4 regions of the Sphingobacterium sp. xlx-130 genome follow, and region 1 is predicted to be linked to each of the others. Evidence: riboswitches for the same ligand, from Rfam matches in the RefSeq annotation. Region 1 holds a riboswitch; each other region holds the start of a gene.
What was found. Region 1 has a riboswitch for thiamine pyrophosphate ahead of thiM (hydroxyethylthiazole kinase). Riboswitches for the same ligand answer to the same signal wherever they lie in the genome.
Positions count from the first base shown of each region.

Region 2: another riboswitch for thiamine pyrophosphate. It lies ahead of pnuC (nicotinamide riboside transporter PnuC); the one in region 1 lies ahead of thiM (hydroxyethylthiazole kinase).
Region 3: another riboswitch for thiamine pyrophosphate. It lies ahead of G7B18_RS14425 (TonB-dependent receptor); the one in region 1 lies ahead of thiM (hydroxyethylthiazole kinase).
Region 4: another riboswitch for thiamine pyrophosphate. It lies ahead of thiS (sulfur carrier protein ThiS); the one in region 1 lies ahead of thiM (hydroxyethylthiazole kinase).

Region 1 covers NZ_WFKN01000006.1:523,730-526,907, reverse strand. The annotation lists gene thiE (thiamine phosphate synthase) at 1-622, opposite strand, end outside; gene thiM (hydroxyethylthiazole kinase) at 606-1,415, opposite strand; TPP riboswitch at 1,493-1,587, opposite strand; gene G7B18_RS13800 (lipocalin family protein) at 1,655-2,218, shown strand; gene G7B18_RS13795 (hypothetical protein) at 2,246-2,818, shown strand; gene G7B18_RS13790 (hypothetical protein) at 2,813-3,022, opposite strand.
Region 2 covers NZ_WFKN01000006.1:316,601-319,778, reverse strand. The annotation lists gene G7B18_RS12800 (malate:quinone oxidoreductase) at 1-1,424, shown strand, start outside; TPP riboswitch at 1,430-1,556, shown strand; gene pnuC (nicotinamide riboside transporter PnuC) at 1,598-2,197, shown strand; gene G7B18_RS12790 (acyl-CoA dehydrogenase) at 2,254-3,178, shown strand, end outside.
Region 3 covers NZ_WFKN01000008.1:105,171-108,348, reverse strand. The annotation lists gene G7B18_RS14430 (amidohydrolase family protein) at 1-913, opposite strand, end outside; TPP riboswitch at 1,091-1,215, shown strand; gene G7B18_RS14425 (TonB-dependent receptor) at 1,270-3,178, shown strand, end outside.
Region 4 covers NZ_WFKN01000006.1:151,360-154,537, reverse strand. The annotation lists gene thiC (phosphomethylpyrimidine synthase ThiC) at 1-1,739, opposite strand, end outside; gene thiS (sulfur carrier protein ThiS) at 1,753-1,965, opposite strand; TPP riboswitch at 2,041-2,137, opposite strand; gene G7B18_RS12105 (sugar O-acetyltransferase) at 2,341-2,949, opposite strand; gene G7B18_RS12100 (NAD(P)H-dependent glycerol-3-phosphate dehydrogenase) at 3,064-3,178, shown strand, end outside.

The DNA of each region.
Region 1 (3,178 bases):
TTCTCTTTAAAGTCAATGCTGTTTCTTTGGGATTATCGCTGTGACATATAGCAGATACCACAGCCATACTGGAGGCACCGGCCCGTTGTGCTTCCGCAATGTTAGATTCGTTGATATGGCCAATAGCGACCAGTGGTAAGGTGGTTAATGCCCTTATTCGCTTTATTCCCGAGATACCCCATTCTGTAATGGTGTTTTTTTTTGTGTCCGTACGAAAGACAGGGCTCACGCCCAGATGCTGTACGTACTTTATCTCAGGAGAATCTAACTGTAGGAGGCATTCTATCGACCATCCAATATGAAACCTAGTCCCGTATTGGGCCACGATCTCACTGGGAGGCGTATCTTGTTGTCCCACGTGTATGCCCCAGGCGCCGACGGCAGCAGCGACGTCGACAGCGTCGTTAATAACGAGAGGAATTTGATACCTGTCTGTTATTTCTTTTAGCGCCTTTGCCTTTTTAACAAACTCCTGGTAATCTGTGTTTTTTTCGCGCAGCTGTATAATATCTACGCCACCTAGGATAGCTTCCTCAGCTACCTGGAGCCAAGGTAATTTTGTGCAGTCCTGTTCGGACAGAACCAGATACAGGGGATATGGAAAGTTAATCTCTTCGGGCATAGCGCTGTATATTAAGTTCGCGTTGTAAGGTGGCGGTATCCAGGTTGTATAGGGCGTCTAACAAATGCATTTGTAAGCTTCCGGGACCTTTAGCGGTTCGTGCAGCCAGCTCGCCTGTCAGGCTTAGTACAGCGACTCCGGCAATAGTTTCCTCGACAGTGTCGTTGCGGAGGCCCAAAAAGGCTCCGATCAGCGCTGAGGAGGTACATCCCAGTCCTGTAACTTTTGTCATCATGATATGGCCATTGTGGACTTCGATAATCTCGTTTGCAGAGATGATATAATCTATTTCACCAGAGATACATATGATGGATTTATAACTATCCTGAAGCTTAATAGCAGCATGAAGGGCACTGGAACTGTGAGCGGTACTATCTACGCCTTTTGTGGTAGCTTGACTGAAGTCGGCTAAGGCCAGTATTTCGGATGCATTGCCCCGGATGACGGTAGGTCGAAGGCTTAAAAGCTGCTTAAGGGCTTCATTGCGGAGTACGGAGATGCCTGCACCAACCGGATCGAGAACCCAAGGGCAGCCTATGGTGCTGGCATGAGACGCGGCTTTAAACATAGATTCGATCCAAGAGGTGCTAAGTGTCCCAATATTGATCACTAATGACCTAGATAGAGCGACCACGTCTTCGATCTCAGCAGGACTATGTGCCATTACCGGAGAGGCACCCAATGCAAGTAAGGCATTAGCTGTATTGTTCATCACAACGAGATTGGTGATGTTGTGTACCAGAGGATTGAGTGTTCTTAGTTCCTCCAGTTGATTAATGATAGAATTTACCATGCGTAAGCCAGATTTAAAAGATATGCGTTTCAAAGGCTTTGAGGAAGTGTCGGCCACAATACAATTGTATTATGCTTTGATAGGTTCTTGCTTTTCCCTACGACGGTACCAACCGTGTCAGGTTCAAAGGGTCTATCTCAGTCCGTAACAACGGACACCCCTAAAGCCAGGGTAAATATAGTCATTTCGGAAAAGAGTAGGGACTTTTTCCGTCATATTATAGTCAGTTCAACTGGAGAATGAAAGTCGAAATCACGGAAAGCAGGGAGGAGAGAGTATTGTTTAAACTCGTATTTTTGTTGGATATGATGTATTTGAGAATCGCCCTATTGCTGATCGTAATGTTTTATGGTAAGGTTGTGGCGCAAGAAATAGATGCCGCTAAATTAATTGGTATATGGAAGTTAGAACGGTCGGGTTTTATTCGAGAGGGGGTGGAAGTGATAAAGGATTTTGATGGGTGCCGTTTGTCTCGAAATTTTGTATTTAGATCGGATAATACGGTGGACTATACCTACTACGAAGGAAATTTGGATACTTGTTACGCTGCCGATGTAGAGACGTATCAGTGGAAGTTAGAAGGAGATACCTTGGTGGTCGAGTTGAGGGGGTATTTTGGGTACTATCTGTTGCAAATTGGGGAAGAGGATGAGCTTAGAATGCAGGCCGTCGAAATAGATAGAAAGCCTACCCGAGACGCACTTATAGATAAAATATTGAATACGGTGCATTTTGATGTGTATCGTAAACGATCAAGCCCCGTAAACTGCGAGGCATGTCGTTTAGTTTTGAAACTGCAATAGAAAAAAGATTTAATGAATAAGATGTATATGAAAAAACTGATTTGTTGTTTTGCTTTTATCTGGGCATTAGGTAGCGTCAAAGGGCAGTCACTCGATGTCAAGATCATACAGGACGGTAAGGTTGTGTTTCCTAGGGATGGTCTGTATGTACTCACACCAAAGAGCTTTTCATTCGAAATAAGGTCTACCGGAGTTGAGGGCTTTTTAGTAGGTGTGACGACAGACGAGTATATTTACAAGTCTGCATTGGGCAAAGCAGATCAAGAAGTGATGTGGTTTGAGGAGACAGGAATGGCCGAATCCTTGTTTAATGCCGATAAGGAGGTTTTTGTGAGTGATGAGGCGCCTAGTTATTGGTATTTTACATCAGCCGAAGACCATCGGTTTGATTTAGGGACAGGTGGAACCACTACTTCCTGGCAAGCATTCCGGACCGTCAACAGTTTTTATGACATGGCAACAGGCGGGTCGGTTTCCGTTAAGAAAATTAAAAAGCCTTTATACTTTTTCTTTTATCTTCCTGTCTACGATGAAGACTATAATCTAGTAGACAAGAAATGCCTATTTAATGCTCAATTGAATTGGGCAAGGCCATTATAACAGTACAGATGTTTGTTCTTCTTTCATCTGTGTTATTAACTTATTGTATCTTGATGAAATAGAATGGTTCGGAGATTGCTTATCTTTTTCTGTTGGTAAAAAGTGTATAGGGTTGATAGAGATCTCCTCCGAGGTAAGTAGGTATTCTTCTTTGAGTTTACCTTCTAATCTCTCGTAAATAGTAAGTTTATAATGTGTCGTCATGAATAATATTCCTCTCTTTTATCAGTATGCTCACCAAATATGCAAAATAAAGGAGTGTTTTACGTGTTTTTTGAGGGTAGTAAACGGGTAGTGTACCTGGTTTTGAGGGGTAGTCGTGTTTGTTTTTTAAAGCTTAACTTATTGTATTTGAGTGTT
Region 2 (3,178 bases), 210 kb from region 1:
TTGGAACATTAATCAATGAGTTAAATCCAGATATCGATATTGAAATCATCGAGCGTTTGGATATTGTTGCAGCAGAGAGTTCGGATGCATGGAATAATGCTGGTACTGGTCACTCTGCCTTGTGTGAGTTGAATTATACGCCCGAGCAAGCAGATGGATCTGTAAAAGTAGACAAAGCAATAAAGATAGCAGAGCAGTTTGAGGTGTCCAAGCAGTTCTGGGCATATTTGGTAGAGAAAGGAATCGTTAAAAATCCGAGCCACTTTATCCGTAAAGTGCCTCATATGAGTGCTGTGTTTGGAGAGAACGATGTTCGTTTTTTAAAGACTCGATTTGAGACTATGGAAAAAGAAACGCTCTTTAAAGGCATGGAGTACACCGAAGACAAATCTGTGCTTAAAGAATGGATTCCATTGATGATGGAGGGACGTGCTGCCAATGAACCTATGGCTGCCACTAAGATGGATATCGGAACAGATGTAAACTTTGGTGCGCTAACTCGGGATTTGATTGCTTACTTGGATAAAAAGGAAAACATTAGGCTTGCTTTGCAGCAAGAGGTTAAAGACATTGAACGGGAAGATGATGGTCGTTGGGAGATTGAAGTTAAAGATCTCAAAACAGGTGAGAAGCGGGAGATCAAAGCTAAATTTGTATTTATTGGCGCCGGAGGACATTCCTTGTTGCTTTTAGAAAAATCTGGAATTCCAGAAGCAAAAGGATACGGCGGTTTTCCTGTCGGAGGACAATGGCTGCGTTGCAAAAACGAAGAGATAATAAAACAGCATCATGCTAAAGTATATGGTAAAGCGTCTGTAGGGGCTCCTCCAATGTCAGTACCGCATTTGGATACGCGTTATATTGATGGTAAACAGGCATTACTTTTTGGTCCTTATGCTGGATTTTCAACAAAGTTCCTAAAACAGGGCTCGTATTTTGATTTGCCGGCTTCTATAAAACTATCTAATATTAAGCCAATGTTGTCGGCTGGATTAGACAATCTTCCATTGACAAAATATCTGATTACGGAGGTCATGAAAAAGCCAAAGGATAAATTGGATGCTTTGAAACAATTTATGCCTACAGCCCGTATGGAAGACTGGGGGATAGAGAAGGCTGGACAACGTGTACAGGTGATTAAGAAAGACCCGAAACACGGTGGTATATTGGAATTCGGAACTGAAGTAGTCTCTAGTGCAGATGGTTCTATTGCAGCCTTGCTTGGTGCTTCGCCGGGTGCTTCTACTTCCGTAGAAATCATGATTCAACTATTAAAACGTTGCTTTCCGGAACGTGCAAAATCTGATGAATACAGAAAGAAGCTTCGAGAGATGATACCTTCTTGGGGACAGTCTCTTAACAACAATGCCGAATTGTGTGCAGAAATGCGTAAGCACACACATCGTGTATTGAAATTGGATTAGATAATAAAATAATTATGGGGTGCAGGTTCCGTATTCATGCGGAACCGAGCTGAGATTATACCCAATCCTGCGTTCAGTAGGAGGAACCTGATCCAGATAATGCTGGCGTAGGGATTAATTTTGCTCTTCTATCAAAGCATACCCATAAATAGTGTTCTTGATTACATTGTTTAATGGAAAATATTATCGAAAATATTAGTAGTGCATTTCAGCAAACTTCTTGGTTAGAACGATTCTCGGTACTTTGTGGTGTCGCGCAGGTATTGCTTTCTAAAAATAATAAAGTGTCTAATTATTTCTTCGGAATCATGGGCATTATATCGGGTATGTATGTACTGTTTGGAGTTAAATTGTATGCTGAGATTGCCTTAAATATGTATTACCTAGTTATGAGCATCTATGGATGGTGGTATTGGTCTAATAATAAGGATGCGCGAGAACAACCTATCACTAATTGCACAAAGAGAGATTGGAGTATTGTCGCGATAATTAGCGTGCTTGGATTTATTTTATTGTTTTTAGTGCTTGAGCATATTACAGACTCCGATGTTCCCGCTTGGGACGCCTGGGTATCTGCCACTGCTTGGGCCGGGATGTGGCTTTTGGCCAAACGAAAGGTAGAAAATTGGCTGCTACTTAACGTTAGTAACCTGTTTGCGATACCGTTGTTAATACATAAAGAGCTCTATCTTTTTGCAGCCCTTACTACTTTTTTATTTATTGTCGCTATCTTCGGCTATTTTAATTGGCGAAAGCTCATGAAGTTTTCGTAAACGAAGGGCTACTCGTAAGTGTAATAGAATCTGCTACGAATTTAATATTTAAAAAAATGATGATCTGTGAAAATGCTATACAGGTGATAAGAGATAATCAGTTGGCATCTATAGAAGCGAAGACTTTGGTAGACGGTCAACTCGGCTTGATCTACGAAAATAACTGGTTTAATATATGGGTGCCTACTTCCCTGGGTGGATTGGAACTGAATTTACAAGATGGTTTGACATTATTGGAAGAACTAGCTTATTGGGATGGTGGTATGGCTTGGACGGTGACGCTATGTGCTGGAGCAAATATGTTTGCGGGGTACTTGAACAAAGGACTGACCACAAAAATATTTGCAGATCCAAAGGTTTGTTTTGGTGGTTCGGGACGTGCTTCGGGAAGAGCTGTGTGGGACGGCGAGTACTTTACACTTACTGGGTTTTGGCGCTTTGCAACTGGTGCGCCTCATTTAAGCCATTTTACATTAAATAGCTTTGTTTTTGATGGTGAAGAGCCAAGACTGGATGATTTGGGAGAACAGGTTGTATTTTCATTCCTAGTACCGCGGGACAAAGTACTTGTACATTATGATTGGGATTCGTTCGGTTTGGCTTGCACCGCAAGCCATAGCTTCTCGTTGGACCATGTTGCTATAGAGCCGAATTATGCATTTCAGATCAAACCTGAGCATCGTACAGTAGATACAGCATTGTATCGGATTCCTTTTATGCCTTTTGCAGAGTTGACACTTCTTGTCAACTACTTAGGAATGTATAGAAGGTATCTGGATTTGGTCGAAAAGTACTTTTTCGAAAAATCTAAAGTAGAGAGTTGGCTATCAAAACATGGAAAAGAGTATTTTAGAAACATAGACACCCTTAGGCTTCAGCTTGAATCAGATAGAAATAAAATAAGTCTACTCGCTGATCTATTATGGCGCGGATCTAAGCAATCAACGATAACAACAACACTTTTAGAGGATATAGCTTGTT
Region 3 (3,178 bases), on a different contig from region 1:
TCTCACATCCATTTTGTTCAAGAATACTTACTTTAGGAAGGGTGCCCTCAATATATAGATTAGCCTTTGGACAGAGACACATCACCACATCCCTTCCCATTCTGCGGATAAAGTCTAAATCTTTTAATGAAGTAAAAGTATTGTGTACGAGGATAATTTTATTGCCCGTCGGGAGATAAGACATGTAGGTCTGTACCGAATTTCTTGCCTGCGCTTTAAAATCATCTGCAGAAAAACCGATTTGCTTATAGAACTCTAAAAAATCCCCAGTTTTGTAACGGAAAAGCTTATTTTCCTCTTCACTCTCCTGATTGTGGATTGAAATGATATTGTCATCGGAAACTGACTTCTTAAAAGCTTTAAAAAGTGCCTTAGAACAAGAATAGGGAGAATGAAGTGTTATAGAAGCATGACTAGAATCAAAATGAAACTCAAGCTCCCGCGCTTCGTCAATCTTACGATTCACTTCTTCATCATTCAATCCCAATATTTCAACAAAAGTATGATAAGCAATCTTACTTGCTTCTTTCACGCTAGCGGAAATAGCCGAATTTACATGATCGCCCACCGCTTGTATACCGCTATCGTACATCGCTCGATCTGCAGCTATCATAGCCTCACGGACAACGTCATCGTCTGCACCCCGATTTGACATCACTTCGGTGATAAATTTAACCAAACCCTGCTCTTGAGAAATTTTGCCTATCAAATGAGACAACTCCAAATGACAATGTGCGTTAATAAAACCAGGAATCAAAACGCCCTTCAAGCGTTCTATTTCTACATTATTCGGCACCGAATCATTATCATATATTCCCAAAACCGTACCATTTTCGTCCATTGCAATCACCCCATTTTTGATAGGGCTGGACGTGACTGGCATCACATAATCAGCTGAATAATAATGAACCATTTATATACCAATAGTTAGTGTGTGTGTATTTTCTAAGGGGTAAAGAGCAACCCTGTTTAGAAAATGTAAATTTAACACAAAATATTGCTTTAAACCAATACTCTTGACAAATTAAGTAATTTATTTTACACAAAAAAAATGAACTTTTGTTTTGTAAAAAAAATATTCTATGTTTGCGCCATCGAAAAGGGGTGCCTCGTTCATCAGAACATAAAGTAAGGCTGAGATTATACCCGTCTCGAGTATTCTCGGGAGCACCTGATCTGGATAATGCCAGCGTAGGGAAAGGGCGGTTAAATGTATCGCTATTGTAACCCCTTGCAATAGTTTGGTTTAACTCAAATTATTTTACATTTATGATTAAGCATCTTATTGCTACTGGTTTGCTAGGATTACTTACCATTATCGTTGTGATAGCACAGGAAAATGTTAAGGTAACAGTGACAAACAGTCAAGCACAATTGTTACATGGCGCAACCGTGACTATGGACAACACCACCAAACAAACCGACAGATCCGGAATAGCTATATTCACGATAGGTCCGAAAAGCAATCGAACAATCAAAGTCCATTATTTGGGATACAAGTCTTTTACTGGCCCATTAACCACTGGGCAACGAAGCATCAATATCATGCTTCAAGCCGCTGTTATACAAGCTGATGAAGCCTTGGTCTATGCTACCCGTGCCAAGGAAAATTCGGCGACAACCTTCAAAAATCTAACAAAAGAAGACATTAAGAAGAAAAATCTAGGTCAGGACATTCCTTACCTACTCGATCAGACTCCTGGGGTAGTTATCGGATCTGATGCTGGCGCAGGGATTGGTTATACTAATATGACGATCCGAGGCTCTGACAACCAACGCATTAACGTGACTTTAAATGGTATCCCGCTAAATGATGCCGAAAGTATGGGCTCATTTTTTGTCAACTTACCTGACTTTGCCTCCAGTACAGAAAGCATACAGATACAACGGGGTATAGGTACTTCCACAAATGGCGCCGGTGCCTTCGGTGCCTCTTTAAACATCCAGACTGATGTACTAGAAGAAAAACCCTACGCCGAATTAAACAATTCCTTCGGCTCATACAATTCTTGGAAAAACACCATTAAAGGTGGAACTGGTCTGATGAGCAACAAGTTCGCTATAAACACCCGCTTATCACGGATCGTATCCGATGGATACGTTGATCGCGCATCGTCAAATCTAAGATCGCTCTATGTCGACGCGGGACTATACACCAACAAACATACCTTGAAGGCCACAGTCTTCACGGGTAAAGAGAAAACCTATCAGGCATGGTACGGAACCCCCGAACCCCTCCTGACTGGCGATAAAGATCTTCTTATCAAATATGCAAATGAAGCTTTTGGATTATATGATGGTCCAGAATACGACCGTCTGCTAAATGCAGATAGAAAGTACAACTACTACACATACGACAATCAAACCGACAACTACACGCAGACGCATAGCCATCTGCAGTACACCAACGTTATTAGTGAAAAGTTGAAATTCAACTCCGCTTTACACTACACCCGTGGTGCAGGCTATTACGAAGAGTATCGCACAAAAGATAAACTCGTAAAATATGGGATACCTGATGTTACCGTCGGACAGGAAATCATCAAGAAATCAGACCTTATCCGTCAGCGTTGGCTGGACAACCATTTTTATGGACTCATTTACTCCTTTGACTATAGAGCTTCCGATAAATGGAACTTCATTTTTGGTGGGGGGTACAATCAGTACAAAGGAGATCATTACGGCAAGGTCATTTGGGACGAATTCAATGCCAATCCTAACCCCGGCAGCAAATACTACCTGAATGATGCACAAAAGTACGATTTTAATATGTACGTTAAAGCCGACTATAAAATAGACAAATGGCTTTTCAATTTTGATGTACAGTACCGCAACGTAAATTATACCGTAAAAGGCGATGACGACAAAATCAAAGATCTGGATTTCAACGACAAATTAAACTTTGTAAACCCTAAAGTAGGCGCCACCTATTTCCTTAACGGCAACTCAAACATTTATGCATCTTACGCATATGCAAGCAAGGAACCTGTACGTAAAGATTATGTAGAAAATCCTAGAAACGAGTTCCCGAAGCCGGAACGCATGCAAGATATCGAGCTAGGCTATCGCTTCCGTAGCGAAGGGTTTAACATAGGGACAAATGTGTATGCAATGCTGTACAAAGATCAGCTGATCCCAACCGGAACATTGAATGATACAGGAGCTGAGTTACGTATGA
Region 4 (3,178 bases), 370 kb from region 1:
TGCGTGATCTTCATCGAGCAGAATTTTGGACCGCACATCGAGCAGAAGTGTGCTACTTTGGCTCCTTCGGCCGGTAGTGTCTCATCATGGTACTCGCGTGCTGTATCAGGATCTAACGACAGATTGAATTGGTCTTCCCAGCGAAACTCAAAACGGGCTTTACTCAGCACGTTGTCTCTATACTGTGCACCGGGATGTCCTTTTGCCAGGTCGGCAGCATGAGCGGCAATCTTGTAGGTGATCACACCGTCCTTGACGTCCTTTTTATTGGGCAAGCCCAAGTGTTCTTTTGGAGTCACGTAACAAAGCATGGCGCAGCCATACCAACCGATCATGGCAGCACCGATGGCTGAGGTGATATGATCGTAGCCGGGAGCGATGTCTGTCGTAAGTGGCCCTAATGTATAGAATGGAGCTTCATCGCAACACGCAAGCTGCTTGTCCATGTTTTCTTTGATGAGGTGCATAGGGACATGTCCTGGCCCCTCGATCATAACCTGTACATCGTGTTTCCATGCGATCTTGGTGAGTTCGCCCAACGTCTCCAGTTCGGCAAATTGAGCTTCATCATTGGCATCGGCTATAGACCCTGGACGTAGACCGTCACCCAGAGAAAATGCGATATCGTACTGACTCATAAGCTGGCATATCTCTTCGAAATGTGTGTATAGAAAGTTTTCCTGATGATGGAATAGGCACCATTTGGCCATAATGGAACCTCCTCTGGAGACAATACCTGTGACACGCTTGGCTGTGAGATGGATATAACGCAGCAATACGCCGGCATGGATAGTGAAATAGGAAACACCCTGCTCTGCTTGTTCGATAAGTGTATCCCGAAATATTTCCCAGGTGAGATCTTCGGCAATACCATTTACTTTTTCCAATGCTTGGTATATAGGTACAGTGCCGATCGGTACTGGCGAATTTCGGATAATCCACTCTCTGGTTTCATGGATATTTTTTCCGGTAGATAGGTCCATTATCGTGTCTGCCCCCCAGCGGCATGCCCATACGGCCTTCTCTACCTCCTCTTCGATGCTGGATGTCACCGCGCTATTGCCGATGTTAGCATTGATCTTAACCAAGAAATTACGCCCTATAATCATGGGTTCGCTTTCGGGATGGTTAATATTATTGGGAATAATCGCTCTTCCTGCCGCAATCTCGGCACGGACAAACTCTGGTGTTATCTTGCCATTCGGAGTATTTGCACCAAAACTATACCCGATATGTTGGTGGTTCATTCCTGCGGTGCTGTTTTCCAATTGCTCTATCCGTTGGTTCTCACGGATAGCGACATATTCCATCTCGGCTGTAATAATTCCTTTCTTGGCATAATGGAGCTGTGTTACATTTCGTTGCGCTAGTGCTCTTTTGGGCTTATGCTGATAGTCAAAGCGTAAATCGGCCAACTTGGGGTCGTTGGCTCGCTCATTGCCATACACAGAACTGATATTTTCCAATATCTCTACATCGCTGCGCTCCAGGATCCACGGCTCACGGATGCGTTCGATACCGCTCTTGATATCAATAGATTTGTCGGCATCGGTATAGGGGCCTGATGTGTCGTAAATGGTTATGGGAGGATTCTCCGCTAAGCCACCAGAGCTCAATCGGGTAGGCGAGAGCGTGATTTCACGCATGGCGACCTTGATCGGGTGCAGCTTGCCAGGTAGGTAAACTTTCTTTGAATTTGGAAATGGTACTGTGGTAATTGTGGTATTTTGTGTTGTCATAGTTTATGGTATTTTACCCGCCTTGAGTAGCGGTGATGATCAGTATTTCGTCTTGGTCTGCAATAGGGGTGGAGGGCCAGTCCTCACGGGGTATCACGCTGCTGTTAATAGCTACAGCGATACCATTTGTCTGGAGATCTGGCATCAACAGGGCGAGCACACTTAATAAAGTAGCGGGAAACTCGGCGCTAAACTGATGGGGTTGATTGTTTACTTTTATCTGCATAGTACTAAATTTTTTAAATTAAAGTACTTTAGGAATGCTATAAAAGCAGCGCTACAGATTGGTAGCCGCAAAGTGATTGGTACACTTACTTTTCCCTCCGCTAGTATGAACTAGATCAGGTTCCAAGGGTAAAATCTCAGCCTGTATTTTACAGACACCCCTAAAGTATTTGGTACAAGGATAAGGGATATTGTTGTGAAAAAAAAATATTTAGGAAATTTATTCGTGGTTGTTAAAAAATGTTAATACGGCGCGGCGTGTATACTAACGGGGATTGATAGTCGTTTTAATACCAAAAGTAAAGATTTCATAATTTCATATTTAGGTTAATAATTGGTTTGGTAAAACCTGAAGCTCCCCGCTTCAGGTTTTTTTTTAAATACTTTCTGTATCCAGCCTTCGATCTTTAAAATAGAAGTTTTTGTCCTGGTCGGTTATAGCTCTGATGACCTTACAGGGATTGCCGGCGGCCACCACATTATCGGGAATATCTTTTGTCACAATACTACCGGACCCGATCACGGAGTTGCGCCCGATGGATACGTTGGGATTGATCACCACATTGCCTCCGATCCAGACATTGTCACCAATGTTTACGGGCATAGCGCACTCCATACCTGTATTCCGCACTTCATAATGCAGTGGGTGACTAGCGGTAAAAATAGAGACTGAAGGACCGATCATCACGTTGTTGCCTATTTTGACGGGTGCACAATCTAGGATGGTCAAATGATAGTTGGCAAAAAAATTCTCCCCGATCTCAATGTTAAATCCATAATCGCAGAAGAAGGGCTGCTCGACACAAAACATAGCCTCGGTCTTGGCAAATAACCCCCTAATGAGCCCTTTGCGCTCTTTATAGTTTTTGGGGTCAATCTGATTATACCTGTAGCAAAGCCGTTGTGCAGCTAAGCGTAGTGTCGTCAATTCTTTGGTATGCGCGTAATACGGTCTGCCTGTTATCATTTTTTCCTTTTCAGTCATAATATCCGTCTGTCAATAGATAAAAATATCGGTGAAGATAAGAAAAGTCATTTTTATACCATTAATCAAAGGCTGAAAGAATGGTTAATTTAATATTAATTATCTTTGCCTGGAATGATGGATAGTTCAAATTTGAAGATTGGTATAATAGGAAGCGGAAGTTGGGCCACGGCAATGATAAAGATGTTGAATGACAACACGATGGCCAAGGAGGTGTTCTGGTGGGTTC